DNA from 3 places in the Streptomonospora halophila genome. Region 1 is predicted to be linked to each of the others. Evidence: predicted binding sites of a transcription regulator. Region 1 holds the regulator's gene; each other region holds the start of a gene.

Evidence for each region. The regulator HrcA, encoded in region 1, represses chaperone genes, less so after heat shock. The targets are predictions, from matches to a motif close to TTGGCACTCTCNNNNNGAGAGTGCCAA.
Region 2: a site for HrcA is predicted at 7,517-7,543, ahead of groES (co-chaperone GroES). Genes of this name have one in related genera too.
Region 3: a site for HrcA is predicted at 2,411-2,437, ahead of groL (chaperonin GroEL). Genes of this name have one in related genera too.

The regions. Positions count from the first base shown of each region.
Region 1 is NZ_BAABIK010000005.1:9,968-19,742, reverse strand. It holds gene ABEA15_RS05885 (glycoside hydrolase family 13 protein) at 1-619, opposite strand, end outside; gene ABEA15_RS05880 (LacI family DNA-binding transcriptional regulator) at 724-1,764, shown strand; gene ABEA15_RS05875 (MOSC domain-containing protein) at 1,832-2,476, shown strand; gene hemW (radical SAM family heme chaperone HemW) at 2,538-3,770, shown strand; gene ABEA15_RS05865 (DUF4870 domain-containing protein) at 3,831-4,439, opposite strand; gene ABEA15_RS05860 (DUF4870 domain-containing protein) at 4,659-5,819, opposite strand; gene ABEA15_RS05855 (DUF3097 domain-containing protein) at 5,920-6,768, opposite strand; gene hrcA (heat-inducible transcriptional repressor HrcA) at 6,934-7,947, shown strand; gene dnaJ (molecular chaperone DnaJ) at 7,948-9,099, shown strand; gene ABEA15_RS05840 (16S rRNA (uracil(1498)-N(3))-methyltransferase) at 9,245-9,775, shown strand, end outside.
Region 2 is NZ_BAABIK010000010.1:56,530-66,304, forward strand. It holds gene ABEA15_RS10605 (lytic murein transglycosylase) at 1-847, opposite strand, end outside; gene ABEA15_RS10610 (GuaB3 family IMP dehydrogenase-related protein) at 1,048-2,154, opposite strand; gene guaB (IMP dehydrogenase) at 2,663-4,156, opposite strand; gene ABEA15_RS10620 (sigma-70 family RNA polymerase sigma factor) at 4,515-5,138, opposite strand; gene groL (chaperonin GroEL) at 5,386-6,999, opposite strand; gene groES (co-chaperone GroES) at 7,100-7,411, opposite strand; gene ABEA15_RS10635 (class I SAM-dependent methyltransferase) at 7,626-8,948, shown strand; gene ABEA15_RS10640 (apolipoprotein A-IV repeat region-like domain-containing protein) at 9,298-9,775, shown strand, end outside.
Region 3 is NZ_BAABIK010000009.1:148,891-158,665, reverse strand. It holds gene ABEA15_RS10275 (maleylpyruvate isomerase family mycothiol-dependent enzyme) at 1-380, opposite strand, end outside; gene groL (chaperonin GroEL) at 652-2,283, opposite strand; gene ABEA15_RS10265 (MoaD/ThiS family protein) at 2,630-2,908, opposite strand; gene thrC (threonine synthase) at 2,969-4,234, opposite strand; SAM riboswitch class I at 4,247-4,389, opposite strand; gene ABEA15_RS10255 (alpha,alpha-trehalose-phosphate synthase (UDP-forming)) at 4,734-6,173, shown strand; gene ABEA15_RS10250 (GrpB family protein) at 6,255-6,908, opposite strand; gene ABEA15_RS10245 (S8 family serine peptidase) at 7,301-8,557, opposite strand; gene ABEA15_RS10240 (DUF3263 domain-containing protein) at 8,825-9,160, shown strand; gene otsB (trehalose-phosphatase) at 9,311-9,775, shown strand, end outside.

The DNA.
Region 1 (9,775 bases):
GCAGTACGTCGTCGAACTCCGCGTGCACGTCGGGGCTGGTCCAGTCGAGATCGGGCTGCTCGGGGTCGAACAGGTGCAGGTACCACTCCTCGGGCGTGCCGTCGGGCCGCTTCAGCCGTGTCCACGCCGGGCCGCCGAAGATCGACCTCCAGTTGTTGGGCGGCCGGTCGCCGCCGGGTCCGCGCCCCGTGCGGAAGACGTAGCGCGAGCGCGCCGGGTCGCCCGGAGCGGCCGCCACCGCCTCGCGGAACCAGGCGTGGGCCGAGGAGGTGTGGTTGGGCACGACGTCGATGATGATGCGCAGCCCCAGCTCATGGGCGCGTTGCGTGAGGTCGTCGAAGTCGGCCAGCGTGCCGAAGCGGGGGTCGACGTCGCGGTAGTCGGCCACGTCGTAGCCGCCGTCGGCGAGCGGGGACACGTAGAAGGGGGTCAGCCACACCGCGTCGACTCCGAGCGCGGCAAGTTCGGGGAGCCTGCTGCGCACGCCGCGCAGGTCGCCTTCGCCGTCGCCGTCGGAGTCGGCGAAGCTGCGGACGTAGACCTGGTAGATGACGGCGTCGCGCCACCACTCCCTGCCTGTGGCGGGCGGTGCGTTCCCGTGGTCCGGGGGGTTGGGCATAGGGGTCGTTCCCTCCGTTGCCTGGACGGCGGTTCGTGCAAACTATTGCGCAAGATTACCTACCGGTTGCAAGGGTCGGGCGGAAACTGCATTAGAGTGCTCGCATGGGTCCACGTTTGGCCGACATAGCCCGCCATGCCGACGTGAGCGAGGCGACGGTCTCCCGAGTGCTGAACAACAAGCCCGGCGTCGGCTCCGAAACCCGGGCGGCCGTCCTCACCGCGCTCGACGTGCTGGGCTACGAGCGGCCCGAGCGCCTGCGGCGGCGCTCCGCCGGCCTGGTCGGCATGGTCGTACCCGAGCTGGAGAACCCGGTGTTCCCGATGTTCGCCCAGGCGGCCGAGGGCGCGCTCGCCCGGCAGGGCTACACCCCGGTGCTGTGCACCCGCCCCCCGGGCGGCATCGTCGAGGACGAGTACGTCGAACTGCTGCTGGAGCGCAACGTCTCCGGTATCGTCTTCGTCTCCGGACTGCACGCCGACGCCACGGCGGACCACGGCCGCTACCACCGCCTGATCGCGCAGAAGTTGCCGATCGTGCTCGTGAACGGCTTCGCCGAGGAGGTGCCGGCCGCGTTCGTCTCCTGCGACGACCGCGAGGCCGGACGGCTGGCGGTCGGCCACCTGGCCGAACTGGGCCACACCCGGATCGGTTTCACCAGCGGCCCCGAGCGCTACGTGCCGGTCCAGCGCAAGCTCATCGGCTACCGCTCGGCCATGGCCGAACACGGTCTCGACACCGAGGACCTGGTCGAGCTGTCGCTGTTCGGCGTCGAGGGCGGCCACGCCGCGGCATCCCGGCTGCTGCAGCGCGGGGTCACCGCCATGGTCTGCGGCTCCGACCTCATGGCGCTGGGAGCGGTGCGCGCCGCCCGCCAGCGCGGCCTGTCCGTGCCCGGCGACTTCTCCGTGGTGGGCTACGACGACTCCCAGCTGATCGCCTTCACGGACCCGCCGCTGACCACCGTGCGCCAGCCGATACAGGCCATGGCCATGGCGACCGTGCGCACGCTCTGCGACGAGATCGCCGGCCACAGCGTCTCCCGCACCGAGTACCTGTTCGACCCCGAGCTGGTCGTGCGCGGCTCCACCGCCGCCGCGCCGGCGTCCTCCGCGGTCCGCGCCAGGCCCGCCGGCGTGTCATGAGCGCCCGCGGCCGCGGGCGCCGGGGTCCCACCGGGCCCCGGGGGCGGCGTGCTCTAGCCTGTGGCCCATGCCCATCGTCGCCTCGGTCAACACCGGCACCGCGGTCTCCGCCGACTGGGCGGGTCGCCTCAAGCGCACCGCCATCGACAAGCGCCCGGTTTCCGGTCCCGTGGCCGTGCACACGCTCGGCGTCGCCGGCGACCAGCAGGCCGACCGCGACAACCACGGCGGCCCCGACAAGGCCGTCTACGCCTACTCCCGGGAGGACCTGGACCTCTGGCAGGAGCGCCTGGGCCGGCCGCTGCGGGACGGCGTCTTCGGCGAGAACCTCACCACACGCGGCATCGACCTCGGCACCGCGCTGATCGGTGAGCGCTGGCGCGTGGGAACCGTCCTGCTGGAGGCCGCCCTCCCGCGCACACCCTGCGGGGTGTTCCGGTCCTGGATGGCCGAGACCGGCTGGGTCAAGCGGTTCACCGCTGAAGGGCGCACCGGCGTCTACCTGCGTGTCCTGGCCGAGGGGGAGCTGGCCGCGGGCGACGGGATCACCGTGGTGCACCGGCCCGACCACGGCATCGGCGTGGCCGCGGCGTTCCGCGCCCGTTATGAGCGCGACCCCGAGCTGCTGCGCCGGGTCCTGGCCCTTCCGGGCCGCTCGGCGGTGTGGGAGGAGTCCGCCGCCGCCCTCGGAGTGCGCCCCGCCCAGGGCTGAGCAGCCCAGCCGGGGCCCGGCGGCGGACCGTTCGGTCGCCGGCGTCGCCGACACTGGAAGCATGCCTTCCGTGCCTCTCGACGGCGAGCCCGTTCCCGCCGACGGCTCCCTGCCCGCCGGCGCCGCAGCCGGCGCGGGAACCCGCCCCTTCGGCGTGTACGTGCACGTGCCCTTCTGCGCCACACGCTGCGGCTACTGCGACTTCAACACCTACACCGCCGCCGAGCTGCGCTCGCGCGACGGCGGACACACCGCCACCCGCGAGGACTACGCCGACCGGGCCGTCGCCGAGATCCGCCTGGCCCGCCGCGTCCTGGGCTCCGCCGAGATCCCCGTCAGCACGGTGTTCTTCGGCGGCGGCACCCCCACGCTGCTGCCGCCTGAGGACCTGGGGCGCATCCTCGCGGCCGTCGGCACCGAGTTCGGCCTGGAGCCCGGCGCCGAGGTGACCACCGAGGCCAACCCCGAGACCGTCGACCCCGGTGTGCTGGCCCGGCTGCGAGAACAGGGCTTCACCCGTGTCTCCTTCGGCATGCAGAGCGCCGCGCAGCACGTGCTGGCGGTCCTGGACCGCGCCCACACACCGGGACGGCCCCAGCAGTGCGCCCAGTGGGCGCGCGAGGCCGGGTTCGACCACGTCAACCTGGACCTGATCTACGGAACGCCGGGCGAGACCGACGCCGACTGGAAGGAGTCGCTGCGGGCGGCGGTCGAGGCGGGCGTCGACCACGTCTCGGCTTACTCGCTGATCGTCGAGGACGGCACCCGCCTGGCGGCGCGCGTGCGCCGCGGCGAGCTGACCGAACCCGACGAGGACGTGCTGGCCGACCGCTACACCATGGCCGACGACGCGCTCACCGCCGCCGGCCTGCACCCGTACGAGGTCTCCAACTGGGCCCGCGGCGACGAGGCGCGCAGCCGGCACAACCGCCTCTACTGGACCGGCGGCGACTGGTGGGGGATCGGCCCCGGCGCGCACAGCCACGTCGGCGGCACCCGCTGGTGGAACGTCAAGCACCCCGCGGCCTACGCCGCCCGCCTCGCCGAGGACCGCTCGCCCGGCCACGCCCGCGAGGTGCTCGGCGAGGCCGACCGCCGCTTCGAACGGATCATGCTCGAGCTGCGCCTGGCCGAGGGCTGCCCTTTGGACTTGCTCGACGAGCGCGGGCGCGGCGACGCGGAGCGCGCCGTGGAGGAGGGTCTGCTGGAGGCCGGCGCGCACGCCGAAGGCCGCGCCGTGCTGACGCGGCGCGGTCGGCTGCTGGCGGACGCGGTGGTGCGCCGGCTGGCCTGAGGGCGCCCATGCCGGATCGCTCGGTCGCCGGCGCCCTCCCTGTTCCGGGGCGGAGACCGGCTACTTCAGCATCGGGATGGCCATCGGGTACTTGTACCACTCGCCCTTGTTGGAAGCCACAGCGGCGATGATGGCGAAGATGACCGCGACGGCGATCACGGCGAAGATGGTGATGAAGCCGATGATGACGATCATCAGCAGGTAGGACACGAGCTGCCCGATGAACATCGTCATCTGGAAGTTGAACGCCTGGGCCGCCTGGTGGCGGATGTAGGGCGACTCGTCCTTCTTCACGAAGTACATGATCAGCGGGAGCACCCACGTGGTGAGCAGCCCGCCCAGATGGGTGATCAGCGCCATCTGCCGCTCGTCGGCGGAGGGGTTGTACTGGCCGCCGGGCTGCCCGTAGCCCTGCTGGTAGCCCTGTTGGTGGTATCCCTGCTGGTAGCCCTGCACCGGCGCCGGGTACTGCGGCTGGCCGCCGGGGTAGGGCTGCTGGCCGTATCCGGGCTGGGGGCCCGTACCGTAGCCCTGCTGCGGACCCGACTGGGGCCCGTAGTTGGGGTCGACCCCGGGCGGCGGGCTGTAGCCGCCGGGGTAGTTCGGGTAGCCGCCGGGCTGCTGCTGGCCGCCGCCGTGGGGCTGGTCCGGCTGGGGTGGGTAGCTCATGTCTGCTGGTCTCCTCTGTGAGTGGCCCCCGGCGTCCGCCGGGGGCGCTGCGATCGCATCAGGCGCGGCGCCGCTCCTGCCGGACGGCCGGGCCTCGTGAGTCTCGGCCGGGCGCCCGGCCGCTGAAGGCCTCTCCCGGTCAGACTCCGCAACCGGGTGCTGGGTTCCCGCGCGGCGCGGGCCGGCGGCGCCGCCCGCCCGCCCGCGCCCCGCGGCCGGTCACTTGACCATGCGGATCGACACCGGATAGCGGTACTGGCTGCCGCGGTTCGCGCTGAGCGCGGCCAGCACGCCGAGCACGATCGAGGCCACCCAGATCACCGCCACGAGCACGGAGCCGATCCAGGAGATGGACGGTGCGAAGACCCCGAGGCCGATGTAGACCGCCCAGGCGATGAAGTAGGGGATCAGCAGGGTCAGCTGGAAGTTCAGCGCCTCGCCCGCCTGATGGCGGACGAACGGGGAGTCCTTGCGCTTCACCGAGTAGATGATCAGGGCGGGCAGCCAGCCCAAGCACGACAGGATGACGCCGGAGAGGTGGGCGATCATCGCCCAGGTGGCGTCGTCGGAGGCGTCGGGCCGGTGAGGTCGGCCCGGAGCGTAGCCGGGCTGCTGGGGGAAGCCCTGCTGGGGGTAGCCCTGCTGCCCCGGGGGCGGGCCGCCGGGGAAGGCGCCCGGCTGCTGCTCGTAGCCCTGCTGCTGCGGCGCGCCCGGCTGCGGCCCGTACCCGGGCTGCTGCGGCTGCTGGTAACCGGGCTGGGGCTGTTGGTAGGGCGCCTGGGGATGGCCGGGTTGCGGCTGGCCGTAACCCGGTTGCTGCTGGCCCGGCGCCGTCCCGTATCCCGGCTGGGGCTGCTGCGGCTGCGGGTATCCGGGGGCCTGCTGCTGGTAGGGCTGCTCGCCGTATCCGGGTTGTCCGTAGCCGGGCTGTCCGCCGCTGGGCTGGCCGTATCCGGGTTGTCCGTAGCCGGGTTGTCCGTAGCCGGGTTGTCCGTATCCGGGCTGAGCGTAGCCGGGCTGTCCGCCGCTGGGCTGGCCGTAGCCGGGCTGTCCGCCGCTGGGCTGGCCGTAGCCGGGTTGTCCGTAGCCGGGCTGTCCGCCGCTGGGCTGGCCGTATCCGGGCTGAGCGTAGCCGGGCTGGCCGCCGCTGGGCTGGCCGTAGTCCGGCTGCGCGGCGCCGGGTTGCCCGTATTCGGGCTGTCCGTAGGCGGGCTGCCCCCCGCTGGGTTGGCCGTACTCGGGCTGCCCGTAGCCGGGCTGCTCGCCGGTGCCCGCCTGCCCCTGGCCGGGCTGCCCGCCAGAGGGAGCGCGGCCTGGTGCCGACTGGTCACCGGAGGGCCCCTCCTGGGGCTGTGGTCGGTTGGGCGGGGTCTCGCTCATCTTGTCCCTTGGCTGTGCCGATTGCGTTGGGCCGATAGTGCCATCAGGTGCCCCGTCAGGCCACCGCGCACCCCTCGCGCGCGGTACGCCCGGACACGTCTTAGTCTTGCACCCCGTGCGCCGCGGTGACGAAGTCGATGAGCTCTTCGACGCGGCCCAGCAGCTCCGGTTCGAGGTCGGCGTAGCTGCGCACCGACCCCAGGATCCGGTGCCAGGCCTCACCGGGCTCCTCGTCGCTGCCCAGTGCCCGCAGGACCCCCTCCTTCCACGATACGCCGCGCGGCACCCGCGGCCACGCGGAGAACCCCAGCACGGACGGCTTGACCGCCTGCCAGATGTCGATGAAGGGGTGGCCGGTGACCAGCACGTCGGGCGAGGCGACCTGCTCGGCGATGCGGCTCTCCTTCGAGCCCGGCACCAGGTGGTCCACCAGGACGCCCAGCCGCCGACCCGGCTCCGGGCCGAAGTCGGCCACGATCGCGGGCAGGTGGTCGACGCCTTCGAGGTACTCCACGACCACGCCCTCCACGCGCAGGTCGTGCCCCCAGACCTTCTCGACGAGCTCGGCGTCGTGGACGCCTTCGACGTAGATGCGGCTCTGCCTGGCCACCCGCGGGCGCGCGCCCCGCACGGCGATCGACCCGGAGGCGCTGCGGGCCGGGCCCGAGGGCTCCGCGGCGGGCCGTACCGCGGTCACGGGGCGGCCGTCGAGGAGGAAGGCCGCGGGTTCGAGGTCGAAGACGCGGTGGCGGCCGTGCCGGTCCTCCAGGGTCACGGTCCGCTTGTCCCATCCCACGACGGCGCCGCAGAACCCCTCGTCGGCCGACTCCAGGACGATCCCCTGCTCCAGCGCGACCTCGGCGACGGCGCCCTTGCGCGGCAGGCGCCACTCGCCCGCCAGGACGTCTGGGCCGTACCTCTTGCCCGAGCTGTCGGAGTTGGTGTGCACGGCGGGGATTGTATCCGCGGTCGCGCCGCCGCGCTGGGCGGCGCGGGGGCCGGTCGGAGGCGACGCGCCGCCGTGCGGCGGGATCCGGCGGCCCGTTTTCGATCCGACCTTGCACGACGGCATAGAATTAGCACTTAGGACCATGGAGTGCCAGGAGGTGAGCACGTGCTCGACGAGCGGAAGCTGGCGGTTCTGCGTGCGATCGTCGAGGATTACGTGTCCACGAACGAGCCCGTGGGGTCCAAGGCGCTGTCGGACCGGCATACCCTCGGTGTTTCCCCCGCTACCATCCGCAACGACATGGTGGCCCTGGAGGAGGACGGCTACATCGCCCAGCCGCACACGAGCGCCGGGCGGGTCCCCACGGACAAGGGCTACCGGCTGTTCGTGGACCGGCTGTCCACCGTGAAGCCGCTCTCCGGAGCCGAGCGGCGCGCCATCGAGACCTTCCTCGGCGGCGCGGTCGACCTCGACGAGATCGTGGGGCGCACGGTGCGCCTGCTGGCCCAGCTCACACGCCAGGTGGCGGTGGTACAGTACCCGTCGCTCACGCGGTCGTCGGTTCAGCACGTGGAGCTGGTCCCGCTGGGCCAGCAGCGCGTGATGATGGTCCTCATCACCGACACCGGCCGCGTCGAGCAGCGGGTCATAGACGGTCTGGAGGCGGTCAGCGAGGACGCTGTGGACAGCCTCCGGCAGATGCTCAACCGGGCTCTGGTGGGCACGTGGCTCACCGAGGTCCCCAGTGCCGTGGAGGATCTGCCCGGCCAGCTGCCGCCGGACGACCGCGCCCTTGCCGCGGCCGTGCTGTCGGTTCTGCTGGAGAGCCTCGTCGAGCGCCACGACGAGAAGATCGTCCTCGGTGGTACGGCGAATCTCGCCGCGATGGATTTGTCGGCTAGCCTGCGGGACGTACTCGAGGCTTTGGAAGAAAACGTCGTGCTGCTCCGTTTGCTGGGAGAGGCGGGCGACCCTTCCATGCTGACGGTGCGCATCGGCGCCGAGAACTCTCACGAGGGTCTGAGATCCACATCGATCGTCTCGGCCGGTTACGGGATCGGCGATCAGCCTCTGGCCAAGATCGGTGTGGTCGGCCCCACTCGGATGGACTACCCAGGAACGATGGGAGCGGTACGCGCTGTGGCTCGGTACCTCGGACAGATACTTGCGGGGCAGTAAGTGGCGAGAGACTACTACGAGATCCTCGGGGTGCGGCGCGACGCATCCAAGGACGAGATCAAGAAGGCGTATCGGCGGCTCGCCCGCGAACTCCACCCGGACGTCAACCCGGACCCGGCCACGCAGGATCGCTTCAAGGAAGTGACCCAGGCCTACGAGGTCCTCTCCGACGACAGCAAGCGCCGGATGTTCGACATGGGCGCCGATCCCTTCGCGCCCTCCGGCGGAGGCGGCGGAGCGGGGGCCGGCGGCTTCGGCGCGGGCGGCTTCCCCTTCGACGACATCATGAACGCGTTCTTCGGCGGCGGCCAGCCCGGCGGCGGGCGCAGCCCCCGCGACCGGGCGCGGCGCGGGCGCAGCATCAAGGTCCGCATCGAGCTGGACCTCTCCGAGACCGCGTTCGGCGTGACCAAGGACGTCACCTTCCCCACGGCGGTGCTGTGCAACACCTGCCAGGGCGAGGGCACGGCCAAGGGCACCCACCGCCAGACCTGCGACATGTGCCAGGGGCGCGGTGAGGTCTCGCAGGTCGCGCGGTCGTTCCTGGGCCAGGTCATGACCACGCGGCCGTGCCCGCAGTGCTCCGGGCAGGGCTCGGTCATCACCGATCCCTGCGCCGACTGCGCCGGCGAGGGCCGCGTGCGCGAGAAGGTCACCCGCAAGGTGCAGATCCCCGCGGGCGTCGAGGACGGCACCCAGATCCAGCTGGCCGGCGAGGGCGAGGTCGGCCCCAACGGCGGCCCGCGCGGCGACATCTTCCTGGAGATCGTGCAGCGCCCGCACCCGACCTTCGAGCGGCGCGGCGACGACCTGCACTGCACCATAACCGTGCCGATGACCGCCGCCGCGCTGGGTGCCTCGTTCACCTTCGAGACGCTCGACGGCACCGAGGAGATCGACCTGCGGCCCGGCACCGGCTCCGGCCACGTCATCACGCTGCAGGGGCGCGGCAGCCGCCACCTCGACGGCGCGGGGCGCGGCGACCTGATGATCCAGGTCGACGTCGAGACCCCCGCCAAGCTGGACGAGGAGCAGGAGGCACTGCTGCGCAAGTTCGCCGAGCTGCGCGGCGAGGACCAGCCTCCGGGCAAGTTCAGCCCGGGCCACGGCGGCCTGTTCTCGCGGCTGCGCGACGCCTTCGGGGCGCGCTGAGGCCTCGGCCGCGGCCTCCGCGGATCGTCCGCCGGGCGCTCGGACACGGGCCGGCTCCGCGTGCTCGCACGCACGGAGCCGGCCCGCGTCTGTGGCCGGCCGTCGTGCCGGGCGCCCGCGCCCGGCCCTGGAATTGGGGTGAGGTGTGACACCTCCGGTCTTCTTGTGCGAACCCGGCCGGCTCGACGGCGGCACCGTGGTGCTGTCCGGCCCCGAGGGCCGGCACGCCGCGACGGTGCGGCGGGTCGCCGTGGGCGAGCCCCTGCACCTGGTCGACGGCGCCGGGACCCGCGCGCGCTGCCGGGTGCTCGAAGCCGGCGGGGACCGCGTGGTCTGCGCGGTCGAGGAGCGCGGCGTCGACCCGCCGCCCCGCCCGCACCTCACCGTGGTCCAGGCGCTGCCCAAGGGCGACCGCGGCGAGCTGGCGGTGGAGGTCATGACCGAGGCGGGCGTCGACCGCATCGTGCCCTGGGCGGCCGAGCGGTGCATCACCCGCTGGAAGCCCGAGCGGGCGGCCAAGTCGCTGGCCAAGTGGCGCGCCGCCGCGCGCGAGGCCGCCAAGCAGTCGCGGCGCAGCCGGATCCCCGAGGTCACCGAGCAGGCCGGAATCGGCGAGGCCTGCGCACGGGTCGCCGCGGCCGGCGTCGCTGTCGTGCTGCACGAGGACGCCGGGGTC
Region 2 (9,775 bases), on a different contig from region 1:
CGGCGGCCGACAGCACGTCCTCGCCGTAGCTGCGGGACTCGTTGTAGGTGAGGATCGCGTCCCACCAGCCGGAGTCGCTGGTCAGAACGCGCCCCTCGGAGCAGAGGTAGCGGGCCGCGGACAGAGCCGCGTCGTCGACGTCGTGCGGGTCGGCCCCGGCGGCGGAGTCGGCGTCGGCGCCCCACTTGTGCCAGGTGGTGGGGATGAACTGCATGGGTCCGACGGCGCGGTCCCACTCGGAGTCGCCGTCAAGGGAGCCGCCGTCGGAGTCGGGGATCGCGGCGGTGTTGTCGGACCCGTCGAGCGGGATGCCGATGACGTCCTCGGTGGTGCGGCCGTCAGCGCCGATCTCGCCTCCGGCGGCGGTGCCGTGGTCGGACTCGACCTCGCCGATGGCCGCCAGGGTCGGCCACGAGATGCGGCACTCGGGCTGCTCCTCGGTGACCGTCAGCTGGGCGCGGGCGTAGCCCTCCAGCGCCCGGCGCGGGATGCCGGTGGCGTCGGAGACGGTGCCGAGCCACTCCGGGCTGGGATCGGCGATCCGGTCGGGGTCCGGCGAGCGTCTGCTGTCGGCCGCCAGGTCGGAGCCGCCGGAGCCCGCGGACTCCTGCTGCCCCGCCGCGCCCGGGACCGTGTCGATGCTGCCCGCGGCGTCGTCGGGGCCCGGCGGAAGCTGCGGGGGCCGGGACGGCTCGAACATGCCGGCGACACCTGCGACTCCCGCGGCCACGCCGAGGGTCGATGCCACCGCCGCCGCTGCGGCGATGCCCCGCTTCCACCGGGGCGGCGGGGGGTGTTCGGCCGAGGCGGGGGACTCCTCGGAACCGGTGACGGGGGGACCGCTCACGTACACCTCATTCACGTCTTGGTCACGATCTGCCGGAAGGATGGCGTTTCGGCTGGGCGCACACGGCACCGACGTGATAGTGCACCCCATACGTACGGCCCGAGTCAACAACCTATCCGCTGACCTGCGCGGTCGAGGCGGTATCCGTGAAAGGCGGGCCGCCCGGTCCGCGGGCTCGCGCGGACCGGGGGCCGCGGTGCTCAGCGGTGCGGGTTGACCACGACCTCGACCCGCTGGAACTCCTTGAGGTCGCTGTAACCGGAGGTGGCCATGGTGCGGCGCAGCGCACCAGTGAGGTTCATCGCGCCGTCACTGGTGGAGGCGGGGCCGTGCAGGATCGACTCCAGGGAGCCGATCGTGCCCACGCGCAGCCGCTCGCCGCGCGGCAGCTCGCCGTGGTGGGCCTCGCTGCCCCAGTGGTAGCCGCCGCCCGGGGCCTCGGCGGCGCGCGCCAGCGGCGAGCCGATCATGACGGCGTCGGATCCGCAGGCCAGCGCCTTGGCGATGTCGCCGCTGAGGGACATGCCGCCGTCGGCGATGACGTGCACGTAGCGGCCGCCCGACTCGTCGAGGTAGTCGCGGCGGGCCGCGGCGACGTCGCCGATGGCGCTGGCCATCGGCACGGCCACGCCCAGCACGGACCGGGTGGTGTGCCCGGATCCGCCGCCGAAGCCCACGAGCACGCCCGCGGCGCCGGTGCGCATCAGGTGCAGCGCGGCGGTGTAGGTCGCGCAGCCGCCGACGATCACCGGTACGTCGAGGTCGTAGATGAACTGCTTGAGGTTGAGCGGTTCGGCCCGGCCCGAGACGTGCTCGGCCGAGACCGTCGTGCCGCGGATGACGAACAGGTCGATCCCGGCGTCGATGACCGCCTTGTGGTACTGCGCGGTGCGCTGCGGAGACAGGCGCGCGGCCGTGACCACGCCGGCCTGGCGGATCTCCTCGATGCGCCGGCCGATCAGCTCCTCCTTGATCGGCTCGGCGTAGATCTCCTGCAGCCGCTGCGTGGCGGCCTCGTCGTCGAGCTCGCGGATCTCCTCCAGCAGCGACTCGGGGGACTCGTAGCGCGTCCACAGGCCTTCGAGGTCGAGCACGCCCACGGCGCCCTGGCGCCCCATGGCGATCACCGTCTCGGGCGAGGCGATGCTGTCCATCGGGCTGCCCATCAGCGGCGTCTCGAAGCGGTAGGCGTCGATCTGCCAGGTGATCGACACTTCCTCGGGGTCGCGGGTGCGGCGCGCCGGCACGATCCCGATCTCGTCGAGTTCGTAGGAACGGCGCGCGTTCTTGCCGAGCCCGATCTCCAGCTGAGCCAACGCTTGGGTCCCCTCTCGCGTGCTTCACCGGCGAAGACGGCCGGCGGGTACTGCCGCGCCGAGTTTACCGCCGCGCGCCGCGGCGCCCGCGCCGCAGCCCCTCGGCCGGTCCGCCGCCGGCACGGCGGACGGCCTCCCGGGTGGAGGCGCCGTCGGGCCGATCGACCGGTTCGATGACAGCGGATCGTCGCCGACGCCGGCGGCTCCCGCAGCAGCACGTCCTCAGCGCTGGACCACCGCAGCATTCGTGCGCGCGATGCCCGCGGCCGAAACCACATCGTCGGCCGCGGTCCGCTCGCAGCCGCGTTCGGCGAACAGCTCGGTCACCGTTCGACGCGGCCTGGTGGGTCGTCGCCCGCCGCGCGGGCTCGCGTGCTCCCGGGCTCGGACGGCCGCGGGTCGGTACGCCCGCCCATCGGTCCACGCGCAGGCGGTGCCTCCGGCCCCGCCCTCCGTCCCCCGTCGATCCGCACGTTCGGGGGCTCCGGCGCACGGCCGGTCAGCGGCGCCCGTGGTAGTTGGGGGCCTCGACGGTCATCTGCACGTCGTGGGGGTGGCTCTCCTTCAGCCCCGCCGACGTGACCTGCATCAGCTGCCCGTTATCACGCAGGTCGCCGACGGTGCGGGCGCCCGCGTACCACATCGACTGGCGCAGGCCGCCGATGAGCTGGTGGGCCACCGCCTCCAGCGGACCGCGGTAGGGCACCTGGCCCTCGACTCCCTCGGGGATGAGCTTCTCCTCGGTGGCGACGTCGGCCTGGGAGTAGCGGTCCTTGGAGTAGGAGCGCCCGCGCATCGCGCCCAGCGACCCCATGCCGCGGTAGGTCTTGAACTGCTTGCCGTTGATGAAGACGAGCTCGCCGGGGCTCTCCTCGACTCCGGCCAGCAGGCTGCCCAGCATCACCGTGCTCGCGCCGGCGACGATCGCCTTGGCTATGTCGCCGGAGAACTGCAGCCCGCCGTCGGCGATGACCGGCACCTGGGCGGGGCCGGCGGCCTTGGAGGCCTCCATCACGGCGGTGACCTGCGGAGCGCCGACCCCCGCGACTACACGCGTGGTGCAGATGGAGCCGGGGCCCACGCCCACCTTGACCGCGTCGGCGCCGGCGTCGATCAGGGTCTGGGCGCCGGCGCGGGTGGCGATGTTGCCGGCGACGACATCGGCGGAGGAGTTGGCCTTGAGCTTGGCGATCATCTCGGCCACGCCGGAGGAGTGGCCGTGCGCGGTGTCGACGACGACGAAGTCGGCGCCCGCTTCGACCAGCGCACGCGCGCGCACCTCGGACTCGGCGCCGACGCCGACCGCGGCGCCGACCACCAGGCGGCCGTCGGCGTCCTTGGTGGCGTCGGGGAACTGCTCGCTCTTGATGAAGTCCTTGACGGTGATCAGCCCGCGCAGCCGGCCCTGGGAGTCGACAAGCGGCAGCTTCTCGACCTTGTTCTCGCGCAGCAGTCGGAAGGCGTCCTCGCGGCTCACCCCCACCGGCGCGGTGACCAGCGGCATCGCCGTCATGACCTCGTGCACCGAGCGCTGGCGGTTCAGCTCGAAGCGCATGTCGCGGTTGGTGACGATGCCCAGCAGCCGGCCGTCGTCGTCGGTGACCGGAGCCCCGGAGATGCGGTAGTGGGCGCTGAGCGCCTCGACGTCGGCCAGGGTGTCGTCGGGCTTGCAGGTGACCGGGTCGGTGACCATGCCGGCCTCGGACCGCTTGACCAGGTCGACCTGGCCGGCCTGGGCCTCGACTGAGAGGTTGCGGTGCAGCACCCCGGCGCCGCCCTGGCGGGCCATGGCCACGGCGGTGCGGGCCTCGGTGACCGTGTCCATCGCCGCGGACAGTAGCGGGATGCGCAGTTCGATGTTGCGCGAGAGCCTGCTGGTGGTGTCGGCCTCGCCGGGCTGCATGTCCGAGTAGGACGGGACCAGCAGGACGTCGTCGTAGGTCAGCCCCGGCGGCAGAACTTTGCCGCCGTCCCCCGTGAACAGCTGCGTCATATCTCTTCCCAACCACTCGCGCGTATCGTTTCATCCTAGAACCGCCGAGAGGGGGCGCGGAGCGGAACGGTCGCGGCCGCACCCGCCCGGTGGCGATCCTCACAGCGCGGGGCGGGCCGGGAACACGCGCCGCGGCGCCGCGGATGCGCAGGGGCGACGAGTGCCCGGTGCGCGGACGGCGGCGATCCGGCGCGCGGCTCGGCACGCCCGCGCAACACCATGGCAGGCCGGCGGGCCGGAACGTGACAGCGTGCGAAGCGCGAAGCGCACCGGCGGCGGGGCGGGACGAGGGCGGCCGGGGGACGCGTGCGGCGCGGGGCGGCGCCGCTGGAACGCGGGGGCGGCGCGCAGGCGCGGCTCAGATCAGCCGGTTGGCCGTGGCGACCTTGCGCAGGCGGGCGAGGGCGCGGTGCTGTGCCACGCGCACGGCTCCGGGGGACATGCCCAGCGCATGCCCGGTCTCGTCGGCGGAGAGCCCGGCGATGACCCGCATCAGCAGCAGGCGGCGCTGCTGCTCGGGCAGCTCGTCGAGCAGCGCGCGGGCCCGTTCGGCCTCGGCGGTGCGCACGGCCGCCTCCTCGGGGCCGGGGCCGTCGTCGGGGCAGTCGGGCACGGTGTCGGTGGGCACGTCGGCGCGGGTGGAGCGGCGCAGCGCGTCCGCGACCTTGTTCGAGGCGATCTTGAAGACGAACGCCGCGAAGGGGCGCCCCTTGTCCTCGTAGCGCGGCAGCGCGGCGAGCAGCGCGATGCACACCTCCTGGGCGACGTCGTCGGAGTGGTGGACGTAGCCCGAGACACGCGAGAGCTTGGCGCGGCAGTAGCGCAGCACCATGGGCCGGACTTCGCGGATGAGAGAGTCCACCGCGCCGTCGTCACCCTGGACGGCCAGCGAGGTCAGGTAGTTCAGTTCCGTCTCGTTCGCTCTGCGCAGGGCCTCGGCTCGGCTCGCGAGCGCGCCCCCCGCTGCGCGTAGATCCGCCACGTAACGCATCATGCCCCGCTGTGCGGGTTTACACGTCACCAAGTGCGGCTACAGAATGATCACATTTGGCGGAAAAGCCCGATAAGTGACGCGAGTCCCGTGCTGAAATCCGGGTCGCGATGGTAAAGGACGACCCCGCGCCCGCAGGTGTGCGGACGCGGGGTCGGGCCGCGGAGAGCCGCCCGCAGGGGCGGTCCGGCGCGGCCGGGGCCGTGCCGTCAGTGCGCCGTCAGGGTGTCGGTCGGCCTCAGTGGCCGTGACCGTGCCCCTGGCCGCCCTCGGAGTCCTCCTCCTCGGGCTTGTCGACGACGAGCGCCTCGGTCGTCAGCAGCATGCCGGCGATGGAGGCCGCGTTCTGCACCGCGGAGCGGGTGACCTTGACCGGGTCGATGATGCCGGCCGCCATCAGGTCGCCGTAGGCGCCGGTGGAGGCGTTGTAACCCTGGCCGAACGGCAGCTCGGAGATGCGGTAGGTCACGACGTAGCCCTCGGCGCCGCCGTTCTCGGCGATCCAGCGGGCCGGCTCCACCAGGGAGTCGCGCACGATCTTCACGCCGGTGGCCTCGTCGCCGGTCAGGCCGAGGTCGTCGAGCTGCGCGGCGGCGTGCACCAGGGAGGCGCCGCCGCCGGCGACGATGCCCTCCTCGATCGCGGCGCGGGTGGCCGAGATCGCGTCCTCCAGGCGGTGCTTCTTCTCCTTGAGCTCGACCTCGGTGGCCGCGCCGACGCGCAGCACAGAGACGCCGCCGGCCAGCTTGGCCAGGCGCTCCTGCAGCTTCTCGCGGTCCCAGTCGGAGTCGCTGTTCTCGATCTCCTTGCGGATCTGGGCGACCCGGTCGTCGACCTCGCTCTGCTCGCCCTTGCCGTCGACGATGGTGGTGTCGTCCTTGGTGACGGTCACGCGGCGGGCGCTGCCCAGCACGTCGACGTCGGCGTTCTCCAGGGTCAGGCCGACCTCTTCGGCGATGACCTGGCCGCCGGTCAGGGTCGCGATGTCCTGCAGCATCGCCTTGCGGCGCTCGCCGAAGCCGGGAGCCTTGACCGCGGCGACGTCGAGGGCGCCGCGGATCTTGTTGAGGACCAGCGCGCCCAGCGCGTCGCCCTCGATGTCCTCGGCGATGATCAGCAGCGGCTTCTTGCTCTGGACCACCTTCTCCAGCAGCGGGAGCAGGTCGTTGAGGCTGGAGATCTTGCCCTGGTTGATCAGGATGAGGGCGTCGTCCAGGACCACCTCCTGGCGCTCCTGGTCGGTGACGAAGTAGGGCGAGACGTAGCCCTTGTCGAACTGCATGCCCTCGGTGAAGTCGAGGTCGAGGCCCATGGTGGGGGCCTCCTCGACGGTGATGACGCCGTCCTTGCCGACCTTGTCGAAGGCCTCCGCGATCATGTCGCCGATCTGGGCGTCCTGGGCGGAGTTGGTGGCGACGTAGGCGATGTCCTCGCGCTCGCCGACTTCGCGGGCGCGCTCGCTCAGCAGGTCGGCGACCTTCTGCGCGGCGGCGTCGATGCCCTTCTTGAGCGACATGGGCGAGGCGCCGGCGGCCACGCTGCGCAGGCCCTGGTGGACCAGCGCCTGGGCGAGCACGGTGGCGGTGGTGGTACCGTCGCCGGCCGCGTCGTTGGTCTTGGTCGCGACCTCCTTGACCAGCTGGGCCCCGAGGTTCTCGTAGGGGTCCTCCAGCTCGATCTCACGCGCGACGGTGACGCCGTCGTTCGTGATGGTGGGTGCGCCGAACTTCTTGTCGATGACGACGTTGCGGCCGCGCGGGCCGAGCGTCACCTTCACGGAGTTCGCTAGGCGGTCGACGCCGCGTTCGAGGGCGCGCCGGGCGTCGTCCTCGAATTCCAGGATCTTGGGCATGGTGAGCTTCCTCTATCCGTACGCCTACGGCGGCTAAGGAAAACCGCCCCGCCCGGCAGCGTGCCGGCCGGGGCGGAAAGGTTCGTCGACTGACGAGGGTTTACTTCTCGACGACCGCGAGCAGGTCGCGGGCGGAGAGGACGAGGTACTCCTCGTTGTCGTACTTGACCTCGGTGCCGCCGTACTTGCTGTACAGAACGACGTCGCCGACCTTGACGTCGAGCGGGATGCGGTTCTCGCCCTCGTCGTCCCAGCGGCCGGGGCCGACCGCGAGGACCTCGCCCTCCTGGGGCTTCTCCTTGGCGGTGTCAGGGATGACAAGGCCGGAGGCAGTGGTCTGCTCGGCTTCGAGGGTCTTGACGACGACGCGGTCCTCAAGCGGCTTGAGCACGGTCTTGGTGGCGGTCGACACGGTGGTGACCTCCCCCTTCGGGTTCGAAGATACGAAACTGCATGCTTGGCAAAGGGGCGACCACGGCGGCCTGCCGTCGCGGGTGCCAGACCGGCCTCGTCGCGATTAGCACTCTACCTTGGAGAGTGCCAGTATGGAACATTAGCCGGGCCCATAGGGCGCGTCAAACGACTGGTCACAAGGGAACACCTCAGAGGAACGGTGAACAAACGTGGTGTCCAGCGGGCAAACCGCGCCCGGCGCGGCCAAGGCGTTCGCGAGCCTTCTCACACCGGCGGGGGGCCGCGTGCTCGCGGCCGCCTCCGCGGCTCCCGACGACCCCCTGAAGGCGGCCACCGTCCTGCGCCGGGAGGCCGAGGAGGCGCTGGCCGCGCCCGAGGGGGCGGGCGGGGCCCCCGACGTCTCGCCGGCCGACCTCGCCGGCGCGGCGCTGACCCAGGTGCGGCTGCGCGAGCGGGCACGGCGGAAGTTCGGCGACCGGGCCCGACGCATGTACTTCACCGGGCCCGGCCTGGAGCAGGCCACCCGCCGGGTGGCCGCCGAGTACCGCGCCCGCCGGCTGGCCAGGGCGCTGGGGCCCGGAGCGCGGGTGGCCGACCTGGGCTGCGGCATCGGCGCCGACGCCGTCGCGATGGCCGAGGCGGGCCTGGAGGTGGAGGCGGTGGAGGCCGACCCGCTTACCGCCGCCGTCGCCGCCGCCAACGCCGTGGAGCTCGCGCCGGCCGGACGGATGCGCGTGCGCGAGGGGGACGCCGCCGCGGTCGACCCCGGCGGCCGCGACGCCGTCTTCTGCGACCCCGCCCGCCGGACGGCACGCGGCCGGGTCTTCGACCCCGACGCCTACTCCCCGTCCTGGGACCGCGTCCTGGATCTCGCCGCGCGTGCGCCGGCCTCCTGTGTGAAGGCCGCGCCCGGCATCCCGCACGAGCGCATCCCCGCAGGGGCCGCGGCCGAGTGGATCTCGGTGGACGGCGAGCTCAAGGAGACCGCGCTGTGGCAGGGTCTCGGCGGGAACTGGTCGCGGCGCGCCACGCTGCTGCGCGGCGACGGCTCGCATCCCGCGGCCCTGACCGCCGACCCCGGCGCCGCACCCGCGCCCGTCGCGCCGCCGGGGCGCTACCTCTACGAGCCCGACAACGCCGTGGTGCGCGCCCACCTCGTGGCCGAGGCCGCCGCCCTGGTCGGCGGCGCGCTGCTGGATCCCGACATCGCCTACATCACCTCCGACCACCTGGTCGCCACACCCCTGTGCCGCGCCTTCGAGGTGCACCGGACGATGCCGTTCTCCCTCAAGCGGCTGCGGGCCGAACTACGGGAAAGAGGGGCGGGGACAGTAACGATTAAGAAACGCGGATCGGCCGTGGAGGTGGACAAACTGCTCCGCGACCTCAGGCCGAGCGGCCCCGAATCCGCCGTCGTGGTGCTGACCCGCGTCGGGGACCGCCCCCTGTGCCTGGTGTGTTCCGAGGTCACAGCTTCACCGCAGACACCGTTCACCGAGCGGACATCGCGGACCTCTCACCACACGGGTGACTAAAGCGCCGATCAGTACTAGCGTGACGCAACAGATCGGTAGGCATCGATCCCCCGCCATTCCGCCCATTTTTGCCAGTTGAACACGGTGAACGAGGCACATGTCGTTAAACTGATCCCCGCTGAATCCCTTCTCCCTGTCCTGGATTCGACCGGCGACGCACCGGGGTGGTCGGCGGCGGCCGATCGGCCCGCTCTCTCCCTATGACACCGGGCGTCACCGCGCGTGGTCACCGCACCCCCGACCGTGACAGCGGCGACGCCAGCCACCGGCGCCGCGCCGGCGACCCAGGAGGACACCGCCCATCCACAGCCGACACGGGTGGGGGCGCCAGATCTTAAGGAGCACCTCGGTGGAACAGACCAACCACAACTTCCTCAACGGGGGAGGTCAGACCGGGATCTCCGACCGCATGCGGGACCTCCTCTCGCGGGCCGCCCAGGACCAGATGTCCGAGCAGAAGTCGCAGGGCGCGGTCAACGAGGAGATGCGCCAGCGCCTGGAAGGCATGGAGTGGCTGCTGCGCGAGTTCCGCGAACGCGAGTTCGCGACGCTCGCGGAGTCGGTCGCCGGCGTCCAGGCGCGGGTCGACGAGCTCTCGTCGCGCCCGCCGGAGTGGGCCGAGACCCTCGCCGAGCACATCGCGCTGGTCGGAGAACGCGTCAAGCCGCTGGCCGAGATGTCCGCGCTGCGGGCGGACATCCGCACCATCACCGGCCACCTCGACACCACACTCTCGCGCCTGCAGGAGCTCGCCGAGAACGGCGAGCAGGCCTCCGGGCGGATCGACGCGCTGACCGAGCGGGTCGAGAAGCTGGCCGCCGGCACCG
Region 3 (9,775 bases), on a different contig from region 1:
CGGATCTCGAAGGTCCAGGCCTCCTCGGGCATGGTGCGCACGACCTCGGCCAACCGCTCTGCGGTGGCTTCGAGGTCGGCCGCCTGCTCCTCGGGAGCCCGCCCGGCGCCGTCCTCGATGTCGCGCTCGCGCGCCTCGGCGCTGGCGTACATGTCGGCCTGGACACCCTCGCGGGCTCCCTCCAGGATCCGGATCATCGCCTCGGCGCTGCGGGAGACGTGGGCCAGGACGTGGCCGCGCGTCCATCCCGGAAGCAGCGAGGGGTCGGAGATCCGGTCCGGGCGCGCGGCGGCGGCGGTGCGCAGCAGGCGGCCGGTGGCCTCCTCGATCGCGCCGAGCACCGCAGTGGGCTCCTCGGGCCGGACGCTTGATGCGGTCATCGTGGCCTCCTGTGCTGGTCTGCCCGCCTACTCCGCGGTGCGGCGCGGCGTGCTCGCGCACCGGCGTGCGGATCCGGGCGGAGCTGCGCCCGCGCACCGCGGAGGCGGGAAAGACGCTACCACCGGCCGACCGGGCCGACGCGGTGCAGCGGCCGCGATGGCGCGATCGGACCGCGAACGCGAATCGGGCGGCCCCCGCAGTGGGGACCGCCCGTTCGTCGCAGGTGGCTGAGTTCGCGTACCGGACTCGCCGACCTCTGGCCGAGAGGCCTTAGAAGTCCATGCCGCCCATGCCGCCGGCGTCGGGCGCAGCGGCGCCCGCCTTCTCCGGCTTCTCGGCGATGACGGCCTCGGTCGTCAGGAACAGACCGGCGATGGACGCCGCGTTCTGCAGCGCGGAGCGGGTGACCTTGGTCGGGTCGATGACGCCGTCCTTGAACAGGTCGGTGTACTCGCCCGTGGCGGCGTTCAGCCCGACGCCGGCCTCCATGTTCTTCACCTTCTCCGCGACGACCCCGCCCTCAAGGCCGGAGTTGATCGCGATCTGCTTCAGCGGCTCCTCGATCGCCCGGCGGACGATGTCGGCGCCGATGGACTCGTCGCCCTGCAGGTCCAGCTTCTCGAAGACCGGGACGCCGGCCTGGAGCAGGGCCACACCACCGCCGGGCAGGATGCCCTCCTCGACGGCCGCCTTGGCGTTGCGCACCGCGTCCTCGATGCGGTGCTTGCGCTCCTTGAGCTCCACCTCGGTGGCGGCACCGGCCTTGATGACCGCGACACCGCCGGCCAGGCGGGCCAGGCGCTCCTGCAGCTTCTCGCGGTCGTAGTCGGAGTCGGTGCGCTCGATCTCGTTGCGGATCTCGTTGACCCGGCCGGAGATGTTGGAGGCCTCGCCGGAGCCGTCCACGATGGTGGTCTCGTCCTTGGTGACCACGACCTTGCGGGCGCGGCCGAGCATGTCCAGCTCGGTGTTCTCCAGCTTCAGGCCCACCTCTTCGGTGATGACCTGGCCGCCGGTCAGGACCGCGATGTCCTCGAGCTGGGCCTTGCGGCGGTCGCCGAAGCCCGGGGCCTTGACGGCGACGGACTTGAAGTTGCCGCGGATCTTGTTGACGATCAGCGTCTGCAGCGCGCCGCCCTCAAGGTCCTCCGCGATGATCATCAGCGGACGGCCCGCCTGCAGGACCTTCTCGACGACCGGCAGGAACTCGTTGTTGTTGGAGATCTTCTGGTTGGCGATGAGGATGTAGGGGTCCTCAAGCACCGTCTCCATGCGCTCCAGGTCGGTGGCGAAGTAGGGCGAGATGTAGCCCTTGTCGAAGCGCATGCCCTCGGCGAGCTCCAGCTCCAGCCCGAAGGTCTGCCCCTCCTCGACGGTGATGACGCCTTCCTTGCCGACCTTGTCCATGGCCTCGGCGATGGCGTCGCCGATCTGGACGTCGCCGCCGGCCGAGATCGAGGCGGTGGAGGCGATCTGCTCCTTGGTCTCGACCTCCTTGGACAGGTTGGCCAGCTCCTCGCTGATGCGGGAGACGGCGGACTCGATGCCGCGCTTCAGGCCGACCGGGCTGGCGCCCGCCGCGACGTTGCGCAGGCCCTCGCGCACCATGGCCTGCGCGAGCACAGTGGCGGTGGTGGTGCCGTCACCGGCGACGTCGTCGGTCTTCTTGGCGACCTCCTTGACGAGCTCGGCGCCGATCTTCTCCCACGGGTCCTCGAGCTCGATCTCCTTGGCGATGGAGACGCCGTCGTTGGTGATGGTGGGGGCGCCCCACTTCTTCTCCAGCACGACGTTGCGGCCCTTGGGGCCGAGCGTCACCTTCACAGCGTCAGCGAGCTGGTTCATGCCGCGCTCAAGGCCGCGGCGGGCCTCCTCGTCGAACGCGATCAGTTTGGCTGCCATAGACTTCTTGTCCTCCCGAGACCGGGCTGATACGCGAAGGTACGAGCCGACGCCCGCGACGGACGGCCGCGGTGCTTCCGGCAACCCCTCTGCCGGGGACCTCGGCCTCATCGCCTCGAACCAGGGTTTAGCACTCAGCTTGTCAGAGTGCCAGCGACCCCATTATTAGCACTCCCCCTAGGCGAGTGCAAATGCCCTAACCAGACTTCGCCACGGCGTTACCCGCAGGTCAATGACGCCTCGCGGCCGGAAGCGGAAAAGCCCGCGCCCCGCCCTCGGGGGCGGCGGGGCGCGGGCTGGGCGCCCGGCCGGATCCGGCCGGGCGCGCCGGGATCAGGGCCCGGGGTCAGCAGCCTCCGGCCACGGCCGGGATGATCGAGACCTGGGTGCCCGATGCGGTCGGGGTGTCCAGGCCCTGGGCGAACCGCACGTCCTCGTCGCCGACGTAGACGTTGACGAAGCGGCGGATCTTCCCGGCGTCGTCGACGATGCGCGCCTTGATGCCGGGGTACTTGGCCTCCAGGTCGGACAGCACGGCCTGCACGGTCTCGCCTTCGGCGCTGACCTCGGCCTCGTCCTTGGTGTAGGTGCGCAGGATGGTCGGGACGCGGACACTGACGCTCATGACTGCGGTAACTCCTTGACTCGCTCGCCGGCCGGCGGTTGCGGGGGTTGTCCGGGCGCTCTAGAGCAGCCCGGCCTCCTTGAACACGTCCAGGGAGGGCTTGATGGTCGCGGTGACCCCGGCCTCGACGGCGTTCAGGGTCTTCAGGCCGTCGCCGGTGTTGAGCACGACGGTCTCGGCTTGGGGGTCGAGGGTGCCCTCGTCCAGCAGCTTGCGCAGCACGCCGGTGGTGACACCGCCGGCGGTCTCGGCGAACACGCCCTCGGTGCGGGCGAGCAGCGCGATGGAGTCGACCACCGCCGCGTCGTCGACGCGGGCGACCGCGCCGCCGGTGCGCCGGCAGACGTCGAGGACGTAGGGGCCGTCGGCGGGGTTGCCGATCGCCAGCGACTTGGCGATGGTGTCGGGCTTGACCGGCTGGATGACGTCGTGGCCCTGCTCGTAGGCGGCGGCCACCGGTGAGCAGCCCGTGGCCTGGGCGCCGAAGACCTTGTAGGGGCGGTCCTCGACCAGGCCGAGCTCGATCAGCTCGCGGAAGCCCTTGTCGATCTTGGTGAGCTGGGAGCCCGAGGCGATGGGGATGATGATCTGCTCGGGCAGGCGCCAGCCCAGCTGCTCGGCGATCTCGTAGGCCAGGGTCTTGGAGCCCTCGGCGTAGTAGGGCCGCAGGTTGACGTTGACGAAGCCCCAGTCCTCGCCGGCCGGGTCGCCGATCAGCTCCGAGCAGAAGCGGTTCACGTCGTCGTAGGTGCCGTCGATGGCCACGACCTTGCCGCCGTAGACGGCCGCCATGACGACCTTGCCCTCTTCCAGGCCCGCGGGGATGAACACGCAGGAGCGGAACCCGGCGCGGGCCGAGGCGGCGCCCACGGCGCCGGCCAGGTTGCCGGTGGAGGAGCAGGAGAGGGTGCGGAATCCGAAGGTGCGGGCGGCCTCGACGGCCATGGCCACCACCCGGTCCTTGAAGGAGTGGGTGGGGTTGGCGGAGTCGTCCTTGACGTGCAGCGAGCGCATCCCCAGCTCGGCGGCCAGCCGGTCGGCGCGCACCAGCGGCGTCAGTCCGGGGTTCATGTTCGGCAGCTCGGCGACGTTGCCCGGCACCGGGAGAAGGCCGGCGTAGCGCCAGACGTTGTTCGGACCGCGTGCGATGGCCTCGCGGGTGACCTCGCCGAACTCGTAGGCCACCTCAAGAGGCCCGAAACAGAACTCGCAGGCGAAGCGGGGCGCGAGGTCGTAGCGTTCGCCGCATTCGCGGCAGGACAGCGCGGCGGCGGGGCCGAAGGCGCGGGCGGAGGGCGTGTCCGTTTCCGTGGCGGTAATCGCCATGCGAGGCGTCTCCCCTCATCTTTCCTGGCTGACCGATCTGGCCCCAGGCCGGAGTTGGCACCTGCCTCGGCCGCCTCGCAGGATCGCGAGTAGCGCAAACCGAGATGGTTGCCGGGGCTTCGCAGGGCCGGTCCCTCCACCCCTCTGGATGAGCAATATGAAGTTGTCGGGATCCGCAGTTGGGCACTGGGGGCGCAGCGGAATCCGCACGCCACTGTAGCTCACGTTTCGTCCGAATTTCCATGGAGAGTGATCCGGGTAACACGCCTGACGCCGCTGCGCCGGGGTAGTGGCGCCCGTACCTGCGGCGCCGCGCCGCCGGGGCCGGATTCGGCGCGCCCTCCCCCGGGACCGCGGGGAACCGGCGGGTTTGCACGGGGCCCGGGCAGGCGAGACCTATGACACCTTTGCGCAGCGGGCCCTGTTGTCAGCGGTACCGGTGTAGTGCAATGAGACGTCGGGCGCGATTCACGGTGACAGGTGAGAGGTGGACGATCAGGTGGACAAGGCGCAGATCCTCGTGGCTTCCAACAGGGGACCGGTGTCCTTCTCGATCGGCGAAGACGGCTCCCTCGACTACCGGCGCGGCGGGGGCGGCCTGGTGTCCGGGCTGAGCTCGGTCGCGGAGACGACCGACACGCTGTGGGTGTGCGCCGCCCTGTCCGAGGCGGACCGCACGGCCGCCGCCCGGGCTCCCGAGGCGCGGCTCGACCTGGCCGGCTTCGATTTGGGCGGCATGCGCGTGCGCATGCTCGACATCCCGCCGGACACCTTCACCGACGCCTACACCCGCGTGGCCAACTCGACGCTGTGGTTCGTGCACCACATGCTCTACGACACCCCCAACAAGCCGCGCTTCGACGCCGCGTTCCGCGCCCAGTGGGAGGGCTTCCGCTCCTACAACGCCGCCTTCGCCGAAGCGCTGCTGACCGGCTCCGCCGACAACGCCCGCGTGGCAGTGCAGGACTACCACCTGGCCCTGGTGCCCCGCATGCTCCGCCAGCGCCGCCCCGACCTGCGCATCACCCACTTCTCGCACACCCCGTGGGCGCCCCCGGAGTACTTCGGCATGCTGCCCGGCGAGGTCGGCCGCGAGCTGCTGGAGGGCATGCTCGGCGCCGACCACCTCGGCTTCCTCAGCCGCCGCTGGGCCGAGGCGTTCCTGCACTGCTGCGAGACGTTCCTGCCGATCGATGTCGACTGGGACCGGCGCACCGTGGAGTTCGGCGGGCGGCTGGTCCACGTGGGAGTGCACGCACTGGGCGCCGACGCCGACAGCCTGCGCCGGCGGGCGGCGGCGGCCGACGTCGAGGAGTGGCGGACCGCCCTGCGCGAGCGCGTCGGCGACACCAGGCTCATCGTGCGGGTCGACCGCACCGAGCTGTCCAAGAACATCGTGCGCGGCATGGAGGCCTACCGCGAGCTGCTGCGTGAGCACCCCGAATGGCAGGGCCGGGTCACCCATCTGGCCTTCGCCTACCCGAGCCGCGGCGACGTGCCGGAGTACCGCGAGTACACCGAGCAGGTGCAGCGGGTGGCCAAGGAGATCAACCAGGAGTTCGCCACCGCCGACTGGACTCCGCTCGTCCTGGAGCTCACCGACGACTTCCCGCGCTCGCTGGCCGCCTACCGCATGGCCGACGTACTGCTGATCAACCCGATCCGCGACGGGATGAACCTGGTGGCCAAGGAGGCTCCGGCGCTTTCCGACGACGGGTGCGCGCTGGTGCTCTCCACCGAGGCCGGTGCGGCCGACGAGCTCGGCGCCAACTCGTTCCTGGTCAACCCCTACGACATCAGCCAGACCGCGGGCGCGCTTCGCAAGGCGCTGGAGATGCCCGACGACAAGCGCCGCGCGCGCTGCGAGCGCCTGGTCGAGAGTGGCACAGCGCTGCCGCCCAAGCGCTGGTTCGAGGAGCAGTTGCGTGCCCTGAGGTAGCGCGCTCCCCCAGCGGGCGGGCGCACGCGGGCGCCGGAGCAGCGCGGGCCGGCGCCCCGGCCGGGCGGTGCGCCGCGGCGGTCACTCGGCGCGCGCGGCCGCCGACTCGCGGGCGCGGCCGATGATCTCCTCCACCAGGGCGGCCTTGGCGTCGGTGTAGTCGTCCAGGCTGTCCCAGGTGCGCCGCGCCAGCTCGCGCTTGGTGCGGTCGTAGCGCTCGCGGTCTCCGGCGTCGGCGCACAGGCGGTCGCGGAACAGCCGCAGCCGCTCGGCTTCTCCTGCGCCGGGCCCGTAGACGTGCACGTTGGTGTTCACGTCCGGGCCGCGCAGCACGCGGTGGCCGTCCGCCTCGGGCTCGCGGTGCCACAGCGCGTAGCCCGCGGCCTCCAACGGGGCCAGGTAGGCCGCCTCGTCGCCGGGGTCGGGCACGATGAGCAGCACGTCGACGCAGGGCTTGGCGCTCAGGCCGGGCACCGCCGTGGATCCGACGTGCTCGACCTCCAGCGCGGCGGCGCCCAGCGCCCCGCGGATGCGGTCGGCCTCGCGCTGGAACAGGTAGGGCCACTTCGGGTCGGCCTCGACGACCACCACCCGGCCGTCGACGAAGTGCGGCGGCGGGGCGAGCGCGGCTGCGGCCGCCTGCGCGACGTCGCCTCCCCGCCGCGAGGGGAGGGGCGCAGGGACGCCGGGTGTGCGGGATAGGGGCGACCGGTCGGTCGACTCGTTGGGGGACATTCCGCCAGACTTCTATGCCCGGCGCCCTTCGTCAAGGCGCCCATCGGGGAAAACGCCTGTTCAGAGGCCACGTACAGCTCGCCCGCGGTCACTCAACGGCACGGCTGGGACGCCGCGGGAGGTGCTCGGCGGCCGGGATCCCCGGCGTCGCCGGGGCTGGCGGCGGTACGCGGGTGCGCGGGGGCGCTCTGCGCCCGCCGGTCGCCGGGCGCCGGACGCCGGTCGAGTCGCCGCCCCCGGGGACGCGCTCCGCGCCGCCTGCCTGTTCTCGCGGAAGCCTGCGCACGGGAGCCGCCGGGCGCGGTCGGCACTCCCGCACCGGACCACCGCACCGGGGAGCCCGGCCGGACCCGGCCCGGAGCTGCACGCCGCGGCGAGCAGCGGCACCGGTCTCAGCGCCGCCGGCGCCCGCCGCGGCGGCGCGCCGCCGGAGTGCGCCGCGTGCCGCCGGAGCGGGCCTCCGCACCGACCGGCTCGCGGTCGTCGCGCTCCCCCTGGTCCTCGGCGCCTCCGCGTCCGCGCCCGGACCGGCGGGAAGGCAGGTCGTAGGGGTTCGCACCGGCGCGCCGGACCAGCAGCGCAGCGACGAGGGCCACGAGCACGGCCAGCAGCGCGCCGACCGTCCACAGCGCCCAGACCGGCAGCCCGGACCCCTCCTCGCGGGGCTGGTCGGCCAAGCCCTCGTCGAACAGCGGCTCGCCCTCAGCGGAGGAGGCGGCCCGCTCCATGGCGGCGGGGGCGTCGAGCACGCCCGCGCCGTAGCCGGGGGCCTGTGCGCCCGCCGCGCCGTCGCGGGTGCCCGAGGTGAGCGCGTCGGCGACCTCGCCGGGCCGCAGCTGGGGGTACTCGGCGCGCACCAGCACGGCGGCGCCCGCGACGAACGCTGCGGCCGCAGCGGTGCCCTCGGCGGTCGTGTAGCCGCCGCCCGCCTTTGGAGCGCGGATCCCGGCGCCGGGGGCCACCAGGTCGACGCCGGATGCGGGCGAGTCGCCGGTGAGCGCGAGGTCCTCGCCGACGGCGCCGACGGCCATCGCGCCCTCGTAGGCGCCGGGGTAGGCGGAGCCGCCCTCGCCGGCGGGTGCCACGACGAGGGCGCCGTTGCGGTTGGCGTAGCCGACAGCGGCGGCCACCGCCTCGTCCGGCTCGGCGCTCGCGGGCTCCGACGGCAGCAGGACCACCTGGGCTCCTTCGTCGACGGCGTAGCGGATGCCCTGGTTGAGCGCGTCGGACGCGTCCTCGCCGCCCTCGGCCACGCGCACGGACAGCAGGTCCGCGCCGGGGGCCACGCCGACGACGCCGCCGGTGTACTCCCGGCCGTGCCCGCGTCCGGCGATGATCCCGGCCAGGGGTGTCGCGCCGCCCCCCGATCCCGGGCCGGCGGCGAAGGCGTCCCCCTCGGTGAAGCCGTCGCCGAGGTCGGGGTGGGAGGCGTCGACTCCGCCGCCCAGCAGGGCCACGAGCACGCCGCCGCCGTCGTTGCGGTCGGCCGCATCGGCGGCGCCGACGGCGTCCATCCCCCACTGCTCGGGCCGCAGCTCGCCGCCGGTGTCGGCGCTCGCGGCGACCGGAGGCGCCGGCGGGGCCAGCAGCGCGACCGCGCACGCGACCGCCCCGGCCATACGCGCGGCGGCGCGGTTGCGGCAGATCACAGATACGCCGGTAACGCCCAACACTCAACCCCCAGCCCCGACTCACGTGGCCCGTCCTCGGCGGGTATCCGGGTCATTGTTCCACGTACGCGCAGTTCGGCGGTCCGGCGGCCGACACGGCGGCCGGGCCCGGGACGCCGCGCCCGACCGCGGGGCTCCGAGGACAGGGAACACTTACCCCGCGGCCCCATCATGATTGTTCGCCTCCTCACCCCCCACGGGAAGTCGCTACCATGAGTCGCGCCAATCCGGACGAGGAGGCGCCCAATGTCAGATCCAGGGCTATTCGATCAGCAACCCTCCGCCCATCCCAGCGAAGCGGAGACGCCCGCGGCTTCCTCCAGCGAGGAGCGCGAGCTCGACGAGAGGGAACAACGCATCCTGGCCTTCGAACGCCAGTGGTGGAAGCTGGAGGGCTCCAAGGAACAGGCCATCCGCGAGGAGTTCGGGTTCTCTCCCACGCGCTACTACCAGCTCCTCAACGGGCTGGTCGACCGCCCCGAGGCCCTCGCCTTCGACCCCATGACCGTCAAGCGGCTCCGCCGGCTGCGCGCCAACCGCCGCCGGCGGCGCACGGCCCGCCAACTGGGTATCCAGCTGTAGCGGCGCACGTTCAGCGACGCACGGCGGCGCACGACGACCGCCGCGCAATCCGAGGGCATACTCCAGATGAGGGACGTGTCAGGGCGCGACCCGCACGACACAGCCCACTCCCTTCGCCCGCAACCCCGAACGGGAACGAGACGACCGCTCATGCCTCTGCCCACACCCGGTTCCGAGCAGGGTGCGGCCGCGCTGGACCGGATCGTCCAGCGTCCCGCCGACGCCGTGCTGTCGTTCGACTTCGACGGCACGCTGGCACCGATCGTCTCCGATCCCGCCGACGCACGCGCCTATCCGGGCGTGACCGCCGAGCTCTCCCGCCTCGCGCCGCTGGTCGGCCGCCTGGTGATCATCACCGGGCGGCCGGCCGCGGTGGCGGTCGAGTACGGCGGCCTCGCGGACGTCGACGGCGTCCTGGTGCTGGGCCACTACGGCCTTGAGCGCTGGGAGTACGGCCGCGTCACCGCACCCGAGCCGCCCGCCGGTGTCGCTCTGGTCCGCGAGGAGCTTCCCGAGCTGCTGCGCAAGACCGGAGCCCACGAGGGCACCGCGATCGAGGACAAGGGCCGTTCGCTGGCGGTGCACACCCGCCGGGCCGCCGACCCCGACGCGGCC